2 regions of the Kribbella sp. NPDC049227 genome follow, and region 2 is predicted to be linked to the other one. Evidence: riboswitches for the same ligand, from Rfam matches in the RefSeq annotation. Region 2 holds a riboswitch; the other holds the start of a gene.
What was found. A riboswitch is a leader RNA that binds a small molecule or an ion and turns the genes downstream of it on or off. The one in region 2 is predicted to bind S-adenosylmethionine.

Region 1: another riboswitch for S-adenosylmethionine. It lies ahead of thrC (threonine synthase); the one in region 2 lies ahead of ACGFH6_RS15305 (aminotransferase class V-fold PLP-dependent enzyme).

What each region holds. Positions count from the first base shown of each region.
Region 1 is NZ_JBICST010000008.1:346,808-358,384, reverse strand. It holds gene ACGFH6_RS34860 (hypothetical protein) at 1-558, shown strand, start outside; gene ACGFH6_RS34855 (zinc-dependent alcohol dehydrogenase family protein) at 566-1,591, opposite strand; gene ACGFH6_RS34850 (VOC family protein) at 1,605-1,985, opposite strand; gene ACGFH6_RS34845 (ubiquitin-like small modifier protein 1) at 2,036-2,311, opposite strand; gene thrC (threonine synthase) at 2,308-3,570, opposite strand; SAM riboswitch class I at 3,584-3,721, opposite strand; gene ACGFH6_RS34835 (cation:proton antiporter) at 3,813-5,042, opposite strand; gene ACGFH6_RS34830 (DNA-3-methyladenine glycosylase family protein) at 5,070-5,864, opposite strand; gene ACGFH6_RS34825 (hypothetical protein) at 6,271-6,738, shown strand; gene otsB (trehalose-phosphatase) at 6,704-7,537, opposite strand; gene ACGFH6_RS34815 (LytR C-terminal domain-containing protein) at 7,534-8,160, opposite strand; gene ACGFH6_RS34810 (DUF3263 domain-containing protein) at 8,163-8,471, opposite strand; gene ACGFH6_RS34805 (amidase) at 8,620-10,023, shown strand; gene ACGFH6_RS34800 (Gfo/Idh/MocA family protein) at 10,014-11,015, shown strand; gene ACGFH6_RS34795 (trehalose-6-phosphate synthase) at 11,023-11,577, shown strand, end outside.
Region 2 is NZ_JBICST010000003.1:648,224-659,800, forward strand. It holds gene ACGFH6_RS15300 (ATP-binding protein) at 1-1,008, shown strand, start outside; gene ACGFH6_RS15305 (aminotransferase class V-fold PLP-dependent enzyme) at 1,122-2,486, opposite strand; SAM riboswitch class IV at 2,503-2,616, opposite strand; gene ACGFH6_RS15310 (hypothetical protein) at 2,759-3,475, shown strand; gene ACGFH6_RS15315 (DinB family protein) at 3,481-4,005, shown strand; gene ACGFH6_RS15320 (DUF6351 family protein) at 4,086-6,176, shown strand; gene ACGFH6_RS15325 (DUF4184 family protein) at 6,203-6,991, shown strand; gene ACGFH6_RS15330 (DNA translocase FtsK 4TM domain-containing protein) at 7,065-9,689, shown strand; gene ACGFH6_RS15335 (hypothetical protein) at 9,691-10,257, shown strand; gene ACGFH6_RS15340 (helix-turn-helix domain-containing protein) at 10,379-11,134, shown strand; gene ACGFH6_RS15345 (MiaB/RimO family radical SAM methylthiotransferase) at 11,513-11,577, shown strand, end outside.

The DNA of each region.
Region 1 (11,577 bases), on a different contig from region 2:
ACGCTCGGCGGCAGTCTGGCCCTGCTCCCCGACGGCCGGCACCTGGTCGTGACCACCCGCGGCCTGCTCGAGCAGGCGACCGAACAGTTCTCCCGGATGCCCCTCCTCGACCACCTCGCCGCAAGACACAGCACGGCGTACGTCGGCTTCGGTGTCGGACGTACTGCGGCCGAGGCAGAGGCACTCGCCCGTCGGGCGGTCAGCCGGGCGGGCTCGATCGGCACGGTCGCCGGGGTGGTGTCGATGTCCGACGACGTGGAGATCGTGATCGAGCCGTCCGGCGATCACCCGGCCGCCGCACGCGGCACCGAAAGCCTCCCACTCCTGGCGCGACGGGTCGGCCTCAACACGCAGACCCTGGCCCGGATGCGCGAGCTCACCGCCACCCTCCCCGACGGCCTCACCACCCAAGACGTCGCCGACCACCTGGCCGTCCAGCTCCGGACCGCCCGCCGGGTCCTCAAACGCCTCGAACGAGCCGGCCTCGCCGACCCCATCGGCAGCCAGCAACACGGCCGAACCGGCCGCCCACCCACCGTCTACCTCATCCGCTTGTAGCCGCCCATCAGCGGGTGCCGGGGTGGATGACGGTGACGCCGGCTGGGGTGCCGGTCGACAGGGCGGCCAGGGCGGCCGGAGTTTCGTCGAGCGTGATGGTGCGGGTGATCAGGTCCGCGGGCTTGAGGTTGCCGTTGGCAACTAAGGCGAGCATTTCGGGGTAGGCGTGCGCAGGCATGCCGTGGCTGCCGAGCCATTGGAGTTCCTGGCCGATGAGGCGGCCTACGTCCAGCTGCACTCCCGACGGCAGGAGGCCGACCTGGAGGTGGCGGCCACGGGGTTTCAGTGCGTGCAGGGCCTGCTGGACGATGTCGTTGGAGCCGAGAGCGTCCATCGTCACGTGTGCGCCACCGAGATCCCGGATCTCCTCCACGGTGGTCGACGAGGCTTGCAGCGTGTCGGATGCGCCGTACTCGCGGGCGAGCTTCAACGCATCGGGATTGGTGTCGACGGCGATCACCCGCGCACCGAGAGCCGCGGCGATCATGACGGCCGACAGACCGACGCCGCCGCAGCCGAAGATCACCACGTTCTCCCCGGCGACCACCTTGCCCACCTGGTGGATTGCGCGGAACGACGTGGCGAAGCGGCACCCGAGGCCGGCCGCGGTCGCGAAGTCCAAGTCGTCGGGGAGCCTGACGAGATTCACCTCGGCGTAGGGCACGGCGACGTACTCCGCGAACGAGCCCCAGTAGTTGAACCCAGGCTGCAGCTGATTCGGGCAGACCTGCTGATTCCCCTCGCGGCACTGCTCACACGCACCACACGCACAGATGAACGGCGTCGTCACCCGCTCCCCGACCCGCCACCCCTGTACGCCGGACCCGACCGCAGCGATCGTCCCGGCGAGCTCATGCCCCGGCACATGCGGCAACACGATGTCCGAGTCGTGTCCCATCCACCCGTGCCAGTCGCTCCGGCACAACCCGGTCGCCTCGACCTTCAGAACGACCGAACCATCCGCCGGCTCGGGCCGCGGAACCTCTTGTACGACGGGCAGTACGCCGTACTCCTCGACAACGACAGCGCGCATGGCGGCATCGTAGTCAGCCCACGCAGAACTCGTTGCCCTCGGGATCGAGCATCACGATGTGGCCGAGTTCGGGGCCGTAGAAGTCCTCCCGTACCTGGGTCGCGCCGAGCTCGACCAACGCGGCGGCCTTCGTGCGCATGCGTTGCGCGGAGGCGGCGTCGCGCTCGCCAGGACCGGCCACGCGGATGTCGATGTGCAGCCGGTTCTTCGAGGTCTTGGGCTCGGGCACCCGGAGGAACCCGATCGCCGGTCCCACGTCATCGGGATCGACGATCGAGGCTCCGTCCGGGTCGTCGTACCCGGGCTCGAGGATGTAGCCGAGCGCGGCCGCCCAGAACTCCGCCAGCCGCCGCGGATCGGCCGCATCCCCGCCAATGGTCCAGTGAGTCGCCATGCAGGCGACGCTAGCGCCCATTCCGGACGATGCACGCCCGGAACAACAGATCAGCCGCCGGCGACCGCGGGGATGATCGAGACCTGACCGCCGTCCTTGATCGAGGTCTGCAGGCCGTCGGCGAACCGTACGTCGTCATCGTCGACGTACACGTTCACGAACCGGCGCAGCTCACCCGACTCGTCCAGCACCCGGCCCTTGATCCCGGGGTAGGAGCTGTCCAGCGAGTCGAGCACCTCGACCAGCGTCGCGCCCTCGGCGGACACCTCGGACGCGCCCTGGGTGTAGGGCCGCAGGATGGTCGGGACCCGTACGCTCACGCTCACTGCAGGCCTGCCTTCACGAAGGCGTCGTACGACGCGGGGATGGTCACCTTGGGGCCGACCCGGTCGGCCACGGCGTCGAGCGTCTTCAGCCCGTCGCCGGAGTTGATGATCACCGTCTCGGCCTCGGGGTCGAGCTGACCGGTCTCGATCAGCTTCTTCAGCGTCGCGACCGTCACCCCACCCGCGGTCTCGGTGAAGATGCCCTCGGTCCGTGCCAGCAACTGGATGCCCTCGACCACTTCCTCGTCGCTGACGTCCGCGATCACACCGCCGGTACGGCGGGCGACGTCCAGCACGTACGGACCGTCGGCCGGGTTGCCGATCGCCAGCGACTTCGCGATCGTCGACGGCTTCACCGGCTTGACCACGTCGTGGCCGTCGCGGAACGCCTGCGCGACGGGCGAGCAGCCGGTCGCCTGCGCGCCGTACACCTTGTAGTCGGTGGCGTCGACAAGGCCGAGCTTGCCGAGCTCGGTGAAGCCCTTGTCGATCTTGGTCAGCTGCGAACCGGAGGCGACCGGGACGACGATCTGCTGCGGCAGCCGCCAGCCGAGCTGCTCGGCGATCTCGAAGGCCAGCGTCTTGGAACCCTCGGAGTAGTACGGGCGGACGTTGACGTTGACGAACGCCCAGCCCTCCTCCTCGCCGGCGATCTCCGACGCCAGCTTGTTCACGTCGTCGTAGTTGCCCTCGACGGCGACCAGGGTGCCGCCGTACACGGCGGTGGTGATCACCTTCGGGCGCTCGAGGTCGTGCGGGATGAACACGACCGAGCGGATGCCGGCCCGGGCGGCGGCCGCGGCGACGGCGTTGGCCAGGTTGCCGGTGGAGGGGCAGGCGAAGACCTTCATGCCGAGCTCGCGGGTGGCGCTCAGGGCGGACGCGACCACGCGGTCCTTGAAGGAGTGGGTCGGGTTGCCCGAGTCGTCCTTGACCCACAGTTTGCGAAGGCCGAGCTCGCGGGCGAGGTTGCCGGCGTCGATCAGCCGGGTGTAGCCCGGCTCGGTGTTCGGGAAGCTGGCCACGTCGACCGGGACGGGCAGCAGCGGCTGGTAGCGCCAGATGTTCTTGGGTCCGGCCTCGATCTGCTCGCGGGTGATCGCCGGGTAGTCGTACCCGACCTCGAGTGGACCGAAGCACTCCATACAGGCGTAGAACGGACCGAGCGGCGACTTCGCCCCACAGGCGCGACAGCTCAGGTGCGTACCGTTGCCGAAGGCACCTTCACGGATCGTGTGGGTGGCGGCGGTCAGGCTCATGAGTGAGGTTCCCCTCTCATCTTCCCCGGACCGGATCTCGGCGCGGGACGGATTTGGCACCGTTCCGCCGCGAGGGTCCCGGATTGGACCTCAACGGGGAGGGTTGCCGGGACGTCAACGGGCCGTTTCCCTCAGTCCCTCTGGATGAGCTCCCCCGAGATTACCCAATCGGGTCCATATTGTGTCTTCACTTCCCACCATCCGAGACGCCGGATCTCAGCGCCGTACCGCCTGGATCGGCATCACGGACTCCGCTGTTCCAGGAAGTGCATCACCGGCGTGGCCGCGATGCCGTGCAGGACGACGCTCAGGACCACGGTGAAACCGAGCGTCGCCCACAACCACGGCAGCTCGGAGCGGAAGTCCGCGCCGACCGCTGCAAGGTAGTACACCGACGACACTCCACGGACCCCGAAGGCCGCGGTCACCCAGCGCTCCGACCGGTCCAGCTCCGTCCGCGCGAGCGACAGCCAGGCAAGCAGCGGGCGCACCACCAGCACGAGCAGTACGCCGATCGCCGCGCCGGCCGGCGTGAGTGGCCCGAGCAGACCACCGGTGATCGCGACACCGAGGAGCAGCAACACTCCCCAGGTCAGGATGTGTTCGAGCTCACCGATGAAGTCGTGCAACTCCTCGTGGAAGTCGTGACGACGCTCGGCGGACCGGAGCGTGAGCGCCGCGACGAACACCGCGATGAAGCCGTAGCCGTGCAGGACCTCGGTGAGCCCGTAGACGCCAAGGGTCATGGCCAGCGCCAGCACCGGCTCTCGGGAGTCCGCCAGGCGGAAGCTCCGCGCCGGGGCCGAGAAGGTCATCCTCCCTAGCAACCAACCCGATCCGAAGCCGACGGCGACTCCGATGACCGACTTGCCGACCACGTCCCAGGCCAGCCACTCGACCGGCGAGAAGCTCTTGGCGGCGATGAACACGGCGAGGTAGACGAGCGGAGCGGCCAGACCGTCGTTCAGGCCGGCCTCGGAGGTGAGCGCGAACCGTACTTCGTCGTCCTCGTCGAGCTCGGCATCCTCTCCGGTGGTCGGCCCGCCGACCTGGACGTCGGACGCCAGCACCGGATCGGTGGGCGCCAGTACGGCGGCGATGAGCAGCGCCGTCGCCGGCGCGAGGCCGAGCAGCCAGCCGACTCCGGTCAACGCGGCGACCCCTGCGGGCATCGCGACGAACAGCAGTCGCCAGGTGACCCTCCACTGCAGCAGGCTGATCGGGCGGTCGATGGCCAGGCCGACGCCCATCAGGGCGACGATCACCGTCAGTTCGGCCAGGTGCTTGGTGACCTCGGGTTGGGCGAGCGGGCTGAGCTCCCGGTCGCCGACCGCCAGGCCGAGCAGCAGGCCGGCGCCGAGAAACGCGATCGGCGCGGAGACGGCGTACCGGCGAAGTAGACGCGGGAGCACTGCGCCGAGCAGCAGCGCCAGCCCTGCCACCAGGTAGAGCCCGTCCCCGTTGATTGTCATGGTGGCGCTCCAGTGCCCCGGCGACGGCTACCTCAAGCGATGGGTCGCGCCCGGGGTGTGCGTGGGCAGGGACTTGCGCGGGCCGTAGCGGGGGTGGCGGATGCCGGCCATCTCGAGGAGCCGCTGCACCCGGAACCGGTGGCCTCGGTACGGCTCGATCAGCTCGGCGCACCCGTCGTCGTCGAGTTCCTCGCCGATCAGCGCGTACGACACGTCGCGGGACACGTGGTAGTCCGCGAACGAGAACGCGTCGGCGTCACCGTGCGCCCGCTGCCGCACCTCGGCCGCGGTCCACACCCCGACGCCCGGCAGCGACCGCAGCCGCCGCTCGATCTCCGCCGAGTCCGTCAGCTCCAGCGTCCGCTCCAACGCCTTGGCCCGGGTCGCAGCCGTCACCACAACCCGCGAACGCCGGCCCTCCACCCCGGCCCGCAGCCACTGCCACGACGGGATCTGACGCCACTCCTCCGGCGACGGCGGGACCATCATCACGCGCCCATCCCGTGTGCTCGGACCTGGCGCCGGCTCGCCGTACTCACGCAGCAGGAGCCGCCAGGCCCGGAACGCCTCCTTGCCCGTGACGACCTGCTCGATCCCCGCGGCCGCCATCGCCTCGAACACCGCCCGCGTCCGCGGCACCCGAACATGCGGGAACCGCCGAGCCGCATCCACGAGCGCCCCATGCTCCGGCAACGGCTCGAACCCGTCCCAGCTGTCCGCCTCGCCCAGCAACTCCGGCACCCCGTCGAGGACCCAGGCGGCCCCCGGCCCCCACGCCTCCGCCTCGACTTCCCCGGCGTACGGCGTCAGTCGCAGGAGCACCGGCCCCTCCGGCGTTCGCGTAGCCCGCCAGACCGTACGACGACCCCCCTCGAAGTAGTACGCAGGGTCCCCAGGCCCCTTCCGCAACCCTCCGATCACCGAATGCGGATCAACCATCCGCCCAGCCCGCCAAACCCGCACCACCGAACTCACCCACCAAGTCTTACTCACCCCACGGACATCCCTGCGCAGGCGGCGTGCAGATCGACAGGTAGTGTCGGGCCGCTCGTAGTGCACCTGAGCGCACGGCGTGTCCTGCGTACGGCGTATCGCAGGTGCACTACCCGTCGAGCGGTACACCGCCGGTCGATGACCCACACCGTTGTCCCGGCCATGGCATTGCCGAGTCCGGGATCCCGATGTCCTGAGAATTGAGACATCAGGACATCGGCTCGATACTGACCACATGGGTGGGTGGCAGTGGGTGAAGGTGGTGGGGAACTTCCTGAATCTGTCGACGGTGGCTGGGTTGCTGGTGGGGGCTGTCGGGCGGGCTCGGGTGAGTCGGGGGCCGCGGGGGTTGTACTTCGCGAACGGGTACAAGATCAAGTTCCCGGTGGCGGGGGCGTTCACGATCGGGAACGTGGTGCTGAGCAAGCACGAGCGCTCGTACTTCGACGACGAGGCTCTCGTGCGGCACGAGGAGCGGCACTCCTGGCAGTACTTCTGCCTGCTCGGGTTGCCGATGCTGCCGCTGTACGTCGTCGGCGTGATCGTGTCGTTCCTGCTCACCGGCGACCCGGCGTCGCGCAACCCGTTCGAGCGGATGGCGAGCCTCAAGGACGGCGGGTACGTCGAGCGGCCGATCCAGCCGATCGGTCAGACCCTGACCCAGGCGTTCAGCGGGCTGCGATCGCGTCCGAAAGGGCCGTGAGGACCGTCACCACGCCGGTCGGGTCGTCGACCACGATGTCCGCGGCCTCGATCAGCTCGGTCGCGCCGGACGACCGCGTGGCCAGCAGCACCGCGCGCAGTCCGGCCTTGCGGTGCTCGTCGATCGCCCGGAACGCCGCCAGGTCGCCGAGGTCGTCCCCGGCGTACAGAACCGACTCAGCGCCGGTGACCTCGATCAGACCGCGCAGCGCGACGCCCTTGTCGATGCCGGGCGGCCGCAGCTCGAGCACCAGGTTGCCCGGCTCCAGCCGCAGCTCAGTGGCCGCGGCCAGCTCGGTCAACGGCATACGCAGGCGCTCCAGCGCACCGACCGGATCCGGCAGCCGGCGGGTGTGGACCGCCAGCGAGCTCTCTTTGTCCTCGACGAACGCGTCCGGCAGACCGGCCTCCTGCAGCAGCCCCGGCAGCCGCGAGCGGGCCACAGCGACACCCTCAGGCACCGGCTCGCTGGTCACCCGGCCGGTCGACGCATCCCACCGCTCCAGACCGTAGTGCCCGAGTACGACGAGACTCCCCAAACCAGCGTGGCCGGTGACACCCATGAGCTCGGTCGCCACCAGGGCCGGACGACCGGTGACGATCGCGACCTGCTTGACCGACCGGGCCAGCCGGGCCAGTGCGTCCAGCGCCCCGTCGACCGGGCGGGCTCGCGCCGGGTCCTCGACCAGCGGCGACAGCACACCGTCGAAGTCGGACGAGATGACGGCTCCGGCCGGGTGGGCGACGATCGCCTCCCAGCCCTCCTGACCTGCGTCCGTCTGGATGACCGGCGTACTCATCCGGTGTAGTCCGAGGTGAGGATCACGGTGAGGCGGTCCTTCTTCATGTTGTCCAGCGCGCCCTTGGTCCGGCTGATGCCCAGGTCGCGGGCGAGCTGGTTGGCGGCGTCGAGCATGCCCGGCGGGTAGTACACGGTGCTCTCGGCGATCTTGCCGTGCCAGTTGTCGGCACCGGCGACGGTCCAGCCGGCCTGCCGCGCCCGGCCTGCGACCGAGTCGGCCAGGCCCTTGCGCCCAGTGTTGTTGTAGACCTCGACCGCGGGCCGCTCAGCCGGCGGGATGGCCGGCTCGGTGGCCGGCGGCGGCGCGGTGGTCGGCTCGCTCGACGGCGGCTCCGTCGGCTCAGGGGTCGGCTCCTCAGTCGGCGCACCGGTGGGCTCGGTCGTGGGAGGCGCCGGCGTTTCGGATTCACCGGGCTTCGGCACGCTCGCGACGATCGTCGACGGCCCGGTCGTCGGCTTGGTGCTCGGCTTCGGGGTGGTCGCGCTGGACGGCTGGTCCGCGGTGCTGTCGCCACCGCGCGTGCCGAACAGCACCAGCAGGCCGGCGACGATCGCGACGACGGCGAGCACGGCGACGAGGGACGAGAGGACCTGGCCCCGTTCGTCCGTCGGGCGGGACATTCTCAGACCTCGATGCCCAGCCGGCGTGCGGAGCGGGCTCGCTGCCGGGCGGCACGCAGGCGGCGCAGCCGTTTCACCAGCAGTGGATCGTGGGCGAGAGCCTCGGGCCGGTCGATCAGTGCGTTCAGGACCTGGTAGTACCGGGTGGCCGACATCTGGAACTGGTCCCGGATCGCCTGCTCCTTCGCACCGGCGTACTTCCACCAGTGCCGCTCGAAGGCGAGGATGGCGCCGTCACGCTCGGAGAGCCCGGCGAGAGCCGGCGGCGCAGCCTCGGCAGGACCGGGAGAGCTGGCGTTGGCGCTGTCCATCTGTTGGTGACTCCTGTGCGGTCGGTGATCGTCCGTCCGCGCTCCACTGTACGTGCTGAACAACAGCGATGTCATTCACCGATGACCGACACGAAGCGTGTCGTTGAGCGGACAGCCAGACGTGGCCAACTCTGGCAGGATCGACGCTGTGAGCTCAACTCTCTCCAGCGTGGCGCTGGTAGAAGAGCTGCAGGCCAGGAGCCGTGAGGTGGACCCGCTGGTCAACGCCATCTGCACGCCGAACACTGCCGCTCTCACCCATGCCGCCCAACTCGACACAGAGCGTGACGATGGGCGCGTCCGCGGCCCGCTGCACGGCGTACCGATTCTGGTCAAGGACAACGTCGACACCGCCGACCTGCCGACGACTGCCGGCTCGCTGGCGCTGGCCGATCAGCCGCCGCCACCGGAGGACGCCCCACTGGTCCGCCGGCTGCGTGCGGCGGGCTGCGTCGTCCTCGGCAAGACCAACCTGAGCGAGTGGGCCAACTTCCGCGGCTCGTCGTCGTCATCCGGCTGGAGCGCGTACGGCGGCCTGACCCGCAACCCGTACGCCCTGAACCGCTCGGCCGGCGGCTCCTCGAGTGGATCCGGCGCAGCCGTGGCCGCCGGGCTGGCGGACTATGCCATCGGCACCGAGACCAACGGGTCGATCGTCTGCCCCGCCGCGCTGAACGGCATCGTCGGCCTGAAGCCCACGGTCGGCCTCGTCTCGCAGCAGGGCATCGTGCCGATCTCGCACTCGCAGGACACGGCCGGGCCGATGACCAGGACCGTGTTCCAGGCCGCCGCCTTGCTGACCGTGCTGACCGGCGGTGACACCGACTACACAGAGCACTGCCGTGGTGACGATCTCAGTGACCTGCGGATCGGCGTACCGCGAGGACCGCTGTGGGGGTACTCGACCGGCCTCGACGAGGTCAGCGAGCGGGCCCTGGAGATCCTCAGTCGCTGTGGCGCCACGCTGGTGGACCACTTGTCGCTGCCGACGCCCGGTGGCGACGAGGACCAGTTGCAGGTCCTGGCCCACGAGCTGAAGGTCGATCTGGCCGCCTACCTGTCCACCCGCGTGCCCGGGGGTCCTCGCACGCTGGACGACCTGATCGCGTTCAACAAGGAGCATGCGGACGTCGAGCTCCAGTGGTTCGGTCAGGAGCTGTTCGAGCGGGCCGCGGAGACCGAGGGCCTGGGCTCCCCGATCTACGTCGCTTCCCGGCTGACCGCGCTGCGGGCCGGCCGGGACGGCATCGACAACCTGCTCCAGGACAACCAGCTCGACGCCCTGGTCTCGCCGTCGTACTCGCCGGCCTGGACGATCGACCTGGTGAACGGCGACCACGTGCTCGGAAGCTCGTCCTCGCATGCCGCGCTGGCGGGCTATCCGCTGCTGTCGGTGCCGTCCGGAACGGTCTCCGGACTGCCGGTCGGGATCACCTTCAGTGGTACCGGCCGGAGTGACGCCACGCTCATTCGCTTGGCTCACGCGTTCGAAACGGCGAGAATCAAGGCAGACGGACCGTTTCCGACCCCGGAGTTCACACAGTGGGTGTAGATCGCGTCAGGTGGGGCGTTGTTGCTACTGGCAACATCTCTACGTCGTTCACGAGGGACCTGAAACTACTCGCCGACGACGCCGTGGTCACCGCTGTCTCGTCCCGGTCCCAGCAGAGCGCGGACCGGTTCGCCGCCGAGTTCGGCATCGAGCACGCGTACGACGACTACCGCCGACTGATTGAATCCGGCATCGTCGACGTGATCTACATCGGTACACCGCACCCACAGCACTACGCGATCGCCCGCGCCGCACTGCAGGCCGGTATCGCGGTCCTGTGTGAGAAGCCGGTCACACTCACCGCCGAGCAGGCCCGGGACCTGATCGCAGTCGCCACCAAGCACAACACGTTGTTCGCCGAGGCGATGTGGATGCGGACCAACCCCGTGATCCAGGCGATGTTCGCCGATCTGCACAGCGGGGTGATCGGCGAACCGCAGCAGGTCGTCGCGGATTTCGCGTTCCACAAGCCGTCGCTGCCCGCACGCCTGCTCGACCCCGCGCTGGGCGGCGGTTCGCTGATGGACGGCGGCATCTACCCGATGACGTTCACCTATATGGCCCTCGGGCGACCCGCCGAACTCAAGGCGGTCGGCTCGCTCAACGACGACGGCATCGATCTGAACGTCGCCATGGCCTGGCGGTACGACTCCGGCGCGGTGGCCGCGATCACCTGCGGCCTGCGTTCACAGAACCCGTGGACAGCCTCGGTGAGTGGCCCCGACGGCAGCCTGCAACTCCCACACCGCTTCCACCACCCGGAGTACTACGTGCGCAGTACGGCGTCCGGCGCGGAGCGGATCGACGTACCGACGCATGGGCTTGGGTACCACTACGAAGCCGCCGCAGTGATGCAGGCGCTGCGCGATGGACTGGTCGAGGTCCCGTCGCTGCCGCATGCCGCCACGGTCGGGATCCTCGAGCTCCTCGACGAGACACGGAGACAGATCGGGGTCCGTTACCCCGGTGACGACGACGACCTGAGTGGATGAACTGAATATGCCGAACGGACGAAGTTCCTTCGTAGTGGTGGCCAACCGGCTGCCGGTCGACCGGATCGAGATGCCCGACGGCAGTACGGCGTGGCGGCGCAGCCCAGGTGGTCTCGTCACCGCCCTGGCCCCGGTGATGCAGCGGGCCCACGGGGCGTGGATCGGCTGGACCGGGAGCGCCGACGAGAAGGTCGACCCGTTCGAGAACGACGGCATGCACCTGGTCCCGGTGATGCTGTCGGCCGAGGACGTCCAGCTGTACTACGAGGGCTTCTCGAACGCGACGCTCTGGCCGCTGTACCACGATGTCATCGTGGCGCCGGAGTTCCATCGTGAGTGGTGGGAGTCGTACGTCGCGGTGAACCGGCGGTTCGCCGAGGCCGCGGCGGACGCCGCCGAGGACAACGCCGACGTCTGGGTGCACGACTACCAGCTGCAGCTGGTGCCGGCGATGCTGCGCCGGCTGCGTCCGGACGTCCGGATCGGCTTCTTCCTGCACATCCCGTTCCCGCCGACCGAGCTGTTCGCGCAGATGCCGTGGCGGCGGCAGATCCTGGACGGG
Region 2 (11,577 bases):
CTCGAGCGGAACCCTGCACCGAGCCGGGACCGGGCGCAGGCCCTGTGGATCGTGGCCTTCGCGCTGAGCCTGATGGGCTATCCGTCCACCATCTATTCCTACGGTCACGAGGCGGAGGCCTGGGCTCGCGAGAACGGTGACGACGAGGTCCTCGCCTACGCGCTGCTCGTCATTGGCGGCTATTGGTTCCTGAGCGGTGAGGTCGAGAAGTCGGAACCGCTGTTCCAGCAGGCGATCGGTCACCTCGAGGCGAGCGGCGAACCGAACAGCGTGCTCCTCCAGCTCCACGCGTCCGCTGCGCAGGTCCAGACGTGGCAAGGTCATCCCGAGCTCGGACTGGCGCTGGCGCGTCACGGACTGGAGCAATGCGACGCCAGCGGAGAGCAGTTCGCTCGCAGCAGTCTGCTGTTCGCCCGGTCGCTCGCGCAGTGGAGGCTCGGCGCGTACCGAGAGGCTGCCGAGGGACTGACCGAAGCGATCCGGCTCGCTCAGACCTTCAACGACGTACTCGGGGCCGTCACCTGGCTGGAGTTGCTGTGCTGGACCACAACGGCGATGGGACAGTACGCACGCGCTGCCGAGTTGCTGGGGGTGGCGGACAAGCTCTGGCCGATGGGTGGCGGGCGTCCAATGCTCGGGTGGATGCACATGACGGACGCCCACGACACGTGTGAGCGGGAGGTACTGGACACGCTCGGACCTGAGCGATTCCGCACCGCGTTCGATCGTGGTGCGGCAGCGGCTACGGAGTTCGACGAGGCGATCGCGTTCGCGATCGGAGCGGAGTTCCCGGACATGGCGCCCGGTCCGAGTACTCCCGGTCCGCTGAGTGGGCGGGAGCATCAGGTGGCCGAGCTGGTCGCGCAGGGACTGACGAACAAGGAGATCGCGGCGCGCCTGGTCATCAGCCGGCGGACTGCCGAGTCCCATGTCGTGCACATTCTGGACAAACTGGGATTCAGTTCTCGGAGCCAGATCGCTACCTGGCTGGCGACACATCAGCGGTGAAGGGTCATCCTCGCGCCGGCACTGACTGTCCGGTTCGAGAGCGACGGCTTCGGGACCTACGGCGTTGGCTGCTCACCGTGTAGATCGTCCTCCCGAGCAGTGGGAGGGCCGGGTCACCAGATCCGCGGGGCCTGGAGGTCGCGCGGGTCGTCGACGGGCTGACAGCCGTGGGCGGTGTCCTCGTACTCCGTCCGCGGTCCGCTCGTCGCGAGCGTCCGTACGGCGTTGACGAGACGGTCCACGTGCTCACGCGTCGTACCGAGACCGAGGCTCGCCCGTACGGCGGTGCCGTGCTCGGGGGAGCCGGCGAGCAGGTGCCCGACGAGAGGGTGGGCGCAGAACTTGCCGTCGCGCACACCGATCCCGTACTCCGCACTGAGCGCCGCCGACACGAGCGTCGAGTTCAGCCCGGCGATCGTGAAGCAGACGGTGCCGACGCGGTCCGCGTCCTCAGCGAAGATCGAGTACGTCGTGACGCCGGAGAGCTGGGCGAGACCGGTGCGGAGCCGGGCCAGCAGACTGCGCTCGTGCTGCTCGATGGCGTCGCGGTGCTTGGTGATCGCGGCACACGCGGAGGCCAGTGCGATCGCGCCGATGACGTTGGGGGAGCCGCCCTCGTGGCGTGCCGGGCCGGTAGCCCAGACCACGGTGTCGCCGGTGACTGCGGTCGTGGCGCCGCCGCCGTACAGGTAGGGGTCGGCGGCGTCGAACCAGTCCGCGCGGCCGATGAGCGCACCGGCGCCGTACGGGGCGTAGAGCTTGTGGCCGGACAGCGCGACCCAGTCGACGTCCAGCTTCTCGATGTCAACGGCTCGGTGCGGCGCGAGCTGGGCGGCGTCCAGGCAGACCCTGGCTCCGTGGGCCTTGGCGACTGCGGTGATCTCGGCGATCGGGAAGATCTCACCGGTGACGTTCGATGCGCCCGTGACCACGACCAGCCGCGGGCCTTCGGGCGCGGCCCGGAGCGCGTCCGCGACGTTCGTCACGGCCTCGGTCGGGGAGCTCGGCGCGGCGAGGCGGACAGTCCGCTCGGCCGGCCAGGGGAGGAGCGCGGCATGGTGCTCGGACTCGAAGACGATCACCGTCGCGTCCGCCGGCACGACGTGCGCCAGCAGGTTGAGTGCGTCGGTGGTCTGCCGGGTGAAGATCACCTGGTCGTCCGCACGGGCGCCGACGAAGGCATGCACCTCGGCGCGGGCCTGCTCGTACCACTGCGTGGTGATGCGGGAGGCGTAGCCGTTGCCGCGATGCACCGACGCGTACGAAGGCAGTGCGGCCTCGACACTGGCGCGGACCGACTCCAGACACGGCGCGCTGGCCCCGTGGTCGAAGTTCGCGTAGTCCGTCACCCGGCCGTCGGCCAAGGGGACCAGGAGGTCCGAGCCGACGGTGGCCGGGACGCTGCCGGTGGAGAGCCGGGCGACCGTCGGCCGCGGGGTCGTCGTACTGGCAGGCTCGAGGATGGAGAGGATCGACATGGTGCTGCTCCCGGGAAGTCCGCGCTTGCCGAACGGGGTATCCGCACGGCCCGGTCTTCACCCGGGGCACCCCACCGCGGAGGAGGGTTGCCGGCCAGCAAGCCGGGGCTTGACGCTGGCACTCATGACCTGCCGAGAACGGTAACGAACGGGCCGCGATCGACGCCAGCCTAATCTCGCAATGTGAGAATGCCGCACACATGTTGAGACAGCGGTCCGGACCGCAACCATTCGCGCGGCTGTTGCGTCCGACCGGGCGGGAGGTGGTGGGGATGTGGTGGAGGAAGCCGATCTGTCCGGTCCGGAGCGTGGAGCAACTCTGGATCGAGGAGAACCTCGACTGGTTCGTCGCCGAGTTCGGTGACGAGCTCCTGCGCCGGCCGGTGGTGGTTCCCGAGGAGTCGTGGTTCCCGGCCGGGTACACCGGTTCGGAGGACGACGTACGGGCGGTGTTCCGGAAGTTGTGTGATCACGTGGAGGTGCCGGCGGACCGAGTCCGGCTGGACCTCGAGCCGGACGAGCCCGACGAGCTCGTCGCGAATCTGGGCCTGAACTCCGAGTCGTCCGGTGCGGCGGCGCACTGGCGTCAGCGCGACGGCCTCACTGTGGTGACGGTGGACATGAAGCAGGCGCAGCGGCCGGTGGCCCTGGTCGCGACCATGGTCCACGAGCTCGGCCACGAGCGGCTTCTCGGCGAGGACCGGATCGATCCGGACCGGCGCGACGGCGAGCCGCTGACCGACCTGTTCACGGTCTTCGTCGGCTTCGGGATCTTCAGCGCGAACGCGTCCTTCGAGTTCTACCGGACCCATACCCACTACAGGACCTCCAAGCTCGGCTACCTGACCGAGGCGATGTACGGCTACGCACTCGCGCGGTACGCGTGGCTGCGCGGCGAGACCGAACCGGCCTGGGCGGAGCGGCTCGACACCAATCCGCGCGAGTGGATGAAGCAGGGGCTGCGCTACCTGGAGGCTGGTGTTGGATAGGAGCCATGACGACGGAGTGGACAGCACCTGAGGTAGACCGGCCCGACGGCTCGCTGACCGCGCCGGAACGCGACCTGCTGCAGGGGTATCTGAACTTCTACCGCACCACGCTGCTGTTCAAGTGCGCCGGTCTGACGGCGGAGCAGTTGGCCGAGCGGCCGTCACCGCCGTCGAACCTCTCGCTGCTGGGACTGATCCGGCATCTGACCAAGGTCGAGCGCATCTGGTTCCGCATCCACTTCGCCGGCGATTCGCCGGCCGAGCCGCTGTTCGCGCCCGAGCTGGGCAAGGACGCCGACTTCGAACTGATCGATCCGGCAGAGGCGCAGACGGCGTACGACGGTCTGATCGCGGAGTGGAAGCTGTCCGACGACGCGGTCGCCGGGCGGTCGCTCGACGATCGCTTCACTTTCGGCGGTACCGAGTCGACGCTGCGGATGATCTACATCCATCTCATCGGGGAGTACGCGCGGCATTGCGGTCACGCCGACCTCGTCCGTGAGCAACTGGACGGCACCACCGGCGCTTAGTGCCCGAGTGGTCCACTGCAATCTGGAAATCGATTGCCTTGACCCTTCCGGTCTGCATCGCGCTGTGATCGACTCGTCGCATGAAGCGACCGACCGCCCTCGTTCTGCTCCTGATCGCCCTACTCTCCAGCCTGCTCGCGGTGCCCGCGCACGCCGCCGGTGTCCGGCTGGAGGTGCTCTCGTCGCCACGACCGGACATGGTCAGCGACGGCAACGTACTGGTCGGGGTCTATGGCCCGCACCTCGACCGCCTCACCGTCCGGCTGGACGGGCGCGATGTCACCGACGCCTTCGCCCGGACCGGTGATCACCTGACCGGCCTGGTCGACGGCCTCGTGGACGGCCGCAACACGATCACGGCCGACCGCGAACGACTGGTGGTCACGAACCACCCGCGCACCGGTCCGATGCTGGCCGGTCCGCACGAGACGCCGTACATCTGTGGGACCGCCGACTTCACCACGCTCGCGAAGGTCAAGCTCGGACCGCCGACGGACGCGAACTGCTCGGTGCCGACCCGGGTCGACTACCTGTACCGGTCCACGATCGATCGCTCGCTGAAGGTGCTGCCCCCGGATCGGCCCGCGGACCTCGCGACCACGACCACCTCGGACGGCCGGACCGTGCCGTACATCGTCCGGGTCGAGACCGGCGTGATCAATCGGTCCATCTACGAGTACGCCGTACTGCACGACCCGGCGGCAGGCGAGCCGGACGTGCGGCACGCGCCGACCGGCTGGAACGGCCGGCTCATCTACACCTTCGGCGGCGGCTGCCCGGGCGGCTGGTACCAGCAGGGCAGCGGCACCGGCGGCATCAACGACGACCTGATGCTCGGTCGCGGGTACGCCGTCGCGTCGTCGAGCCTGAACGTTTTCGGTGTGAACTGCAACGGTGTGCTCGCGGCCGAGACGATGTCGATGACGCGGGAGCACATCGCCGAGACCATCGGCGTACCGCGGCAGACCGTCGGTTGGGGCTGCTCGGGTGGGTCGTACCAGGTGTTCCAGATCGCCGACGACTACCCGGGGCTGCTGGACGGCATCGTCGCGTCCTGCGTGTTCCCCGAGGTCGGGTTCGCGACGCTGCACACGATCACGGACGCGCTGCTGCTGGACCACTACTTCCGGTCCGCGACCGGCTGGACCGACGAGCAGAAGCGGGCCGCGGCGGGCTTCGGCAAGGTCGGCACGATCGCCAACCTGGCCGGCGCCGGGCGCCGCATCGATCCGCGGGTCTATTGCCCTGGGCAACTTCCGGTGGAGCAGCGGTACGACCCGGTGACGAACCCCGGCGGAGCGCGCTGTGACGTCTACGACCACCAGGTGAACGTCTGGGGCAAGTATCCGGCGACCGGCGCGGCGCGACGTCCGCTGGACAACGTCGGCATCCAGTACGGCCTGGACGCGCTGAACTCCGGCAAGATCACCGCGGACCAGTTCCTCGACCTGAACCGGGCGGTCGGCGGCTTCGACACCGACGCGAACTTCGTCCCGGCCCGGACTGTCGCGGATCCGGCGGCGATCAGTACGGCGTACCGGACCGGGCAACTGATCAACGGTGGCGGGGGACTGGCGAGTACGCCGATCATCGACTACCGGCAGTACTGGGACGAGTTGCCGAACGGCGACATCCACCTGATCTTCCACTCGTTCTCGCTGCGGGAGCGGCTGCGCAAGGCCAACGGTGATGCGGCCAATCAGGTGATGCTGGTGCAGGCCGGCGACGCTCCCGGCGGATTCAGTACGACGAATCCGGTGCTGGCTGACGCACTGACGGCGCTGGACCACTGGATGGACGCCACGGACGCCGACACCCGGCCCGGCTCGCCGCACGCGCGGTTGCTGCGCAACAAGCCGACGTCATTGGCGGAAGCCTGCTGGAGCCCGCAGGGCGAGAAGATTGTCGAGACGCAGGTCAACGGCATCGGTACGACCCGGTGCAACGCCTTGTACCCGGTGTGGCCGTCGCCGCGGCAGGTGGCCGGGGCATCCGTTGCCAACGACATCATCAAGTGCCGGCTCCACCCGCTGACGCCGTCGGACTACAAGGTGCCGTTCACTCCAGCTCAGTGGGATTCGCTGCGGCAGGCATTCCCCAACGGTGTCTGCAACTGGAAGGCACCCGGCGTCGGCCAGCAGCCGCTGGCTGGAAGCTGGCCCACCTTCTGACCTCTGGTCTTCCTAGGCTGCGGGGCGTGCCGTTCACCCTCGCGCATCCCGCAGCCGTCCTGCCCCTGGTCCGACGTCCTCTGGTGGCGTCGGCCCTGGTGGCAGGTGCGGTGGCGCCCGACCTCTTGTACCTCGACCCGATCTACCGCTTCGCCACGCAAGGGATCAACGGCAACTTCACCCTGACCCTCACGCACAAGCTCTCGTCAGGCCTCTGGCTGGACCCGCTCCTGGCTTTGATCCTGCTTCTGGCCTTCCAGGTTGTGGTGAAGCGGCCGTTGCTTGCCCTGGCTCCGTCCGGTCTGGCAGCCCGCCTGCCCACCCCCGCCTTGCGTGTGCCCTCGACGGCTGTCTTGCTGTGGACGGTCGTGTCCGCGGTGATCGGCGCCCTGACGCACGTCCTCTGGGACTCGTTCACCCACTACGACGGCTACTTCGTCCGCCGCTACCACTCGTTCTTCACGGCGCAGGTGACTGGCGCGTGGGACGTCAACCGCATCCTGCAGTACGTGAGCACCGTCGGCGGCTGCCTGATCCTCGCCGTCTGGCTCTACCGCTGGTACCGCCGGGTCGACGTACAGCCCGTCGCGACGCATGACCACGTCCCGTCGTGGGTCCGGTACGTCGTACTGGCCGCGATGGTGCTCATCGGCCTGGCCGGAGCCGTCGTTCAGCTGAGCAGGGCGGACCTCGTCGGCGAGGCTGCCGCCCGGTCGATGCTGACGGGAGTCGCCTCCGGGTGCCTGGCGGCGCTCGTCTGGTACGTCGTCCTCTGGCACCTCTTCCGGCTCCGCCGCCGTGTGGCGGCGCTGTGACGCTACGGATGGGGCAGCGTGATCGGCGTGTGACACGTGGGACTCGAGAGGTAATCGGGGTAGCCTGCTAGATATGGCGACCCGCACGTCTTCCCCGGCGCGGGCGCAGAAGTCGGCAGCCAAACGGCCGAGTACGGCACGTTCGGCTGCTGGTGGACGCTCCCGTCCGTCAGGCGCCCAGAAGCGTGGGCAGAGCGCGAAGCGCGGTGGATCCTCCGCCGCGCGGACCAGTACGCCCAAAAACGGCGGAGCGGGCCCGTTCGCGGCCGCCATGATCGCTGTCGGCCGCGGTGTCGTGAAGATCTGGATCGGCATCGCGCACCTGCTCGGCAGCATGGTTCGCGGCATCGGCCACGGCGCCCGCGACCTCGACCCCGAGCACCGCCGCGACGGCGCCGGCATGTTCCTGATCGGCCTGGCGGTCGTAGTGGCCGCCGCCATCTGGTGGGACCTCCCGGGCGCGGTCGGCCATGGCATCCGGACCGTCGTCGGGGGCAGCGTCGGCATGCTCGGCTGGGCCGTGCCGCTGTTGCTTCTGTTCGTCGCGGTCCGCACGCTGCGTCACCCGGACCGCAACGGTCCGGCCGGACGTCAGGTGATCGGCTGGACCGCCGTCTCGCTTGGCGTACTCGGCCTGGTCCACATCGCCAACGGCCTGCCCCGTCCCGGCAACCCGGCCGACGCGCCGCTGCAGGACGCCGGCGGCGCGATCGGGTACGTCGTCTCCTCATTGCTGTCGGACCTGCTCACGCAGTACGTCGCCGCGCCGCTGCTGGTCCTGCTCGCGATCTTCGGTGCGCTCGTCATCACCGCGACGCCGGTCTATGCGATCCCGCTCCGCGTTCGCGCGGCGTTCGACGTACTGATGGGACGTACGGCGCTGCCCGAGGACGCTCCGTCCGTCGCCGCGGCCCCGACCGACGACACCGTGCGGCTGACCCGCAAGGAGCGCCGGGCCAAGGCTGCCGGCCTCGACGAGGACGGGGAGCCGACGATCAAGCCGTACGACTCGCCGGTGCTCGAGGGACGGGAGATCTCCAAGCGGGGCCGCAAGGCGAAGGCCGCGCCGCCGCCGGAGGACGACGCGTACGACGTCGACGCGGATGCCGCCGCGGCCGCTGCCGCGGTCACGGGCCCTGTGGCCACCTCGAAGAAGACTCCGGAGGCGCCGCCCGAGCCCCCGCCGCACACGCCGCTCCCACAGCGCGTGGAGCAGCTCAGCCTGTCCGGCGACATCACCTACACGCTGCCCGACGGCCAGATGCTCAAGCCGGGTTCGGTGCACAAGGCGCGGACCAAGGCGTCCGACCAGGTGGTCGACCGGCTGACCGAGGTGTTCGAGCAGTTCGGCATCGACGCGCAGATCACCGGCTACACCCGCGGTCCGACAGTGACCCGCTACGAGGTCGAGCTCGGCTCGGCGGTGAAGGTCGAGAAGGTCACCGCCCTGTCGAAGAACATCGCCTATGCGGTGGCCTCGGCCGACGTGCGAATCTTGTCGCCGATCCCGGGCAAGTCCGCGATCGGCATCGAGATCCCGAACACCGACAAGGAGATCGTCAGCCTCGGCGACGTGATCCGCTCGGCGACCGCCCGCAACGACCACCACCCGATGGTGGCCGGGCTGGGCAAGGACGTCGAGGGCGGCTTCGTGGTCGCGAACATGGCGAAGATGCCGCACCTCCTGGTCGCGGGTGCGACCGGCTCGGGCAAGTCGGTGTTCGTCAACTCGCTGATCACCTCGATCCTGATGAGGGCCACGCCGGACGAGGTGCGGATGATCCTGGTCGACCCCAAGCGGGTCGAGCTGAACAGCTACGAGGGCATCCCGCACCTGATCACCCCGATCATCACCAACGCCAAGAAGGCCGCCGAGGCGCTGCAGTGGGTCGTCCGCGAGATGGACATGCGCTATGACGACCTGGCCGCGTTCGGGTTCCGGCACGTCGACGACTTCAACAAGGCGGTCCGCGGCGGCAAGGTGAAGCCACCGCCAGGCAGTGAGCGCGTGCTGACGCCGTACCCCTATCTGCTCGTGATCGTCGACGAGCTGGCCGACCTGATGATGGTCGCGCCGCGCGACGTCGAGGACTCGATCGTCCGGATCACGCAGCTGGCCCGTGCGGCCGGCATCCACCTGGTGCTCGCGACCCAGCGGCCGTCGGTGGACGTGGTGACCGGTCTGATCAAGGCGAACGTCCCGTCCCGGCTGGCGTTCGCGACCTCGTCGCTGGCCGACAGCCGCGTCATCCTGGACCAGCCGGGTGCGGAGAAGCTGGTCGGCCAGGGTGACGGTCTGTTCCTGCCGATGGGCGCCAGCAAGCCGATGCGTATCCAGGGTGCCTGGGTCACCGAGTCCGAGATCCACGGCGTGGTCGAGCACTGCAAGACGCAGTTGGAACCGACGTACCGCGAGGACGTCACCGCCGTGGCCGGGCCGAGCAAGGATCTCGACGACGAGATCGGCGACGACCTCGACCTGGTCGTGCAGGCGGCCGAGCTGATCGTGTCGACGCAGTTCGGCTCCACGTCGATGTTGCAGCGTAAGCTGCGCGTCGGCTTCGCCAAGGCGGGTCGCCTGATGGACATCCTGGAAAGCCGCGGAGTCGTGGGACCGAGCGAGGGGTCCAAGGCGCGCGACGTACTGGTCAAGCCGGACGATCTAGAGGACTTCATCGCGACCCTGCGAGGAGAGTGACGTGACCGCCGCTAGTGCGCAGCCCCGGACCGATCGCTTCGACACGGATCCCAGACCGGTGCCGTTCACCATCCGTTCCTCCCAGAAGGTGCACGGGGGACTGGCGCTCGGCGCGGCTCTCGTCGCGGTGGGCTTCGCCGCGTCCGCCTCTACCAGTCCGACCGGTGTACTGCGCTGGATCGCGGCCGCGGCCTTCGCCGTACTCGCCCTGATCTGCGCGCGGGCGTTGACGGTCGGGGACATGCTGGTCGCCGACGATGTCGGGATCCGGTTGCGAATCGGCAACGAATGGATCGGGACCCGGTGGGAGGACATCGACCAAGTGACGGTGCTGAAGCGCCGCCATCCGCTCGACGACGGCCGGATTGCCGTTCATTTACAGGATCCTGGGCCCATCCTCGGTGCGATGCCGAGTTCCAGTCGCAAGACAACTGATGCGAATCGGCGGTTGACCGGCTCGTCACTCGCGATACCGTTCGGGTTGACGGCACGCCCGTCGAACGGGGAAGTGGTACAGGCACTGCACATGCTGGCGGATGCCAGGTGTCCGGTCAGGGAGCAACTCTGAGTCTGGCGTGACCCCGTCGTACCAAGGCCGTTGACTTGATGTCGAGGGTCCTAGCCGTCGACATCAAGACGACATCGACGGCCCGAGCAACCAGTCGGGCGATGGAGAGGACGGTGGGGACGTGAGCATCGGCAGCGAGCTCACGGCGGCCCGCGAACGGGCCGACATGACGATCGAGCAGCTGAGTGCCGCTACCCGGATCAGAACCGGGCTGCTCGTCGCCATGGAGGCCGACGACTTCTCTCGCTGCGGTGGAAACTTCTACGCCCGCGGGCATATTCGCTCGATCGCTCGCGTGGTCAAGGCCGACCCCGCGCCGCTGCTCGCGACCTTCGACGCCGAACACGCCGTCGAGGAGGAGAAATCCCGCCGCGAGGAACGTGCCGTGATCAAACGGCCCTCGCTGCATCCGGCCCGCCCGCGCTGGGCGGTTGTGGTCGGCGCGATCCTGGTCGGTCTGATGGGCTGGGGCATGGTCCGCCTCTTCACGCTGCCCAGCGACATCGAGGCCAACGCGTCCAAGACCGCCAGCACCACCCCGGCCGTGACCACGCCGGTCGCGCCGAAGCCGACTCCCACGCCGACGCCGAAGGCCACCCCCAAGCCGCCGCCGAAGCCGGTCGCCACTCACGTGAAGCTGGTGCTGACCGCGAAGGGCGATGGCTCGTACGTCACGTTGCGGAACAGCAAGGGCAAGCGCCTCTTCCAGGGGATGGTCGGGCCCGGCGTGACCCAGACCATCACCAACAAGGGCATCGTCCGCGTCTCCATCGGCGTGCCCGCCAACCTGGTCCTGAGCCTGAACGGCGAGCGCCTGCGAACCACCCTCTACCGCTTCACCGTCAAACCCGACGGCACCATCGTCAAGTCGTCCTGACGCACCATCCTCAAGTCGTCCTGATGCACCATCCTCAAGTCGTCCTGATGCACCATCCTCAAGTCGTCGTGACGCCGCCAACCGCGCGCGTCATCCCGCTGACTCCCTCGAACTGGTAGCCGAGGCTGCCGCGGTTCGGCGCCGCGTCCTCCGCTGTCGGCGCGGTCCGGCGCCCGTGCTCCGCTGTTGGTGCGGTCCGGCGCCCGTGGTCCGCTGTCGGTGCGGGCTGCTCGAATGTCGGAGGTGGGATCGGATCCGTGCGCTCGTTCGGTGCCTGTTCCGCCCGGCAGAACTGGCGCGTGCGGTGTGGTGTGCAGGCGGTACGGAAGGTGATGGCTGGTTAGGTGGGGGACTGCGCGGCGAGTCATACTCGTGGGGATGACTACGCCACCCACCACCGTCGCCCTGGTCACGCTGGGCTGTGCCCGCAACGATGTCGACTC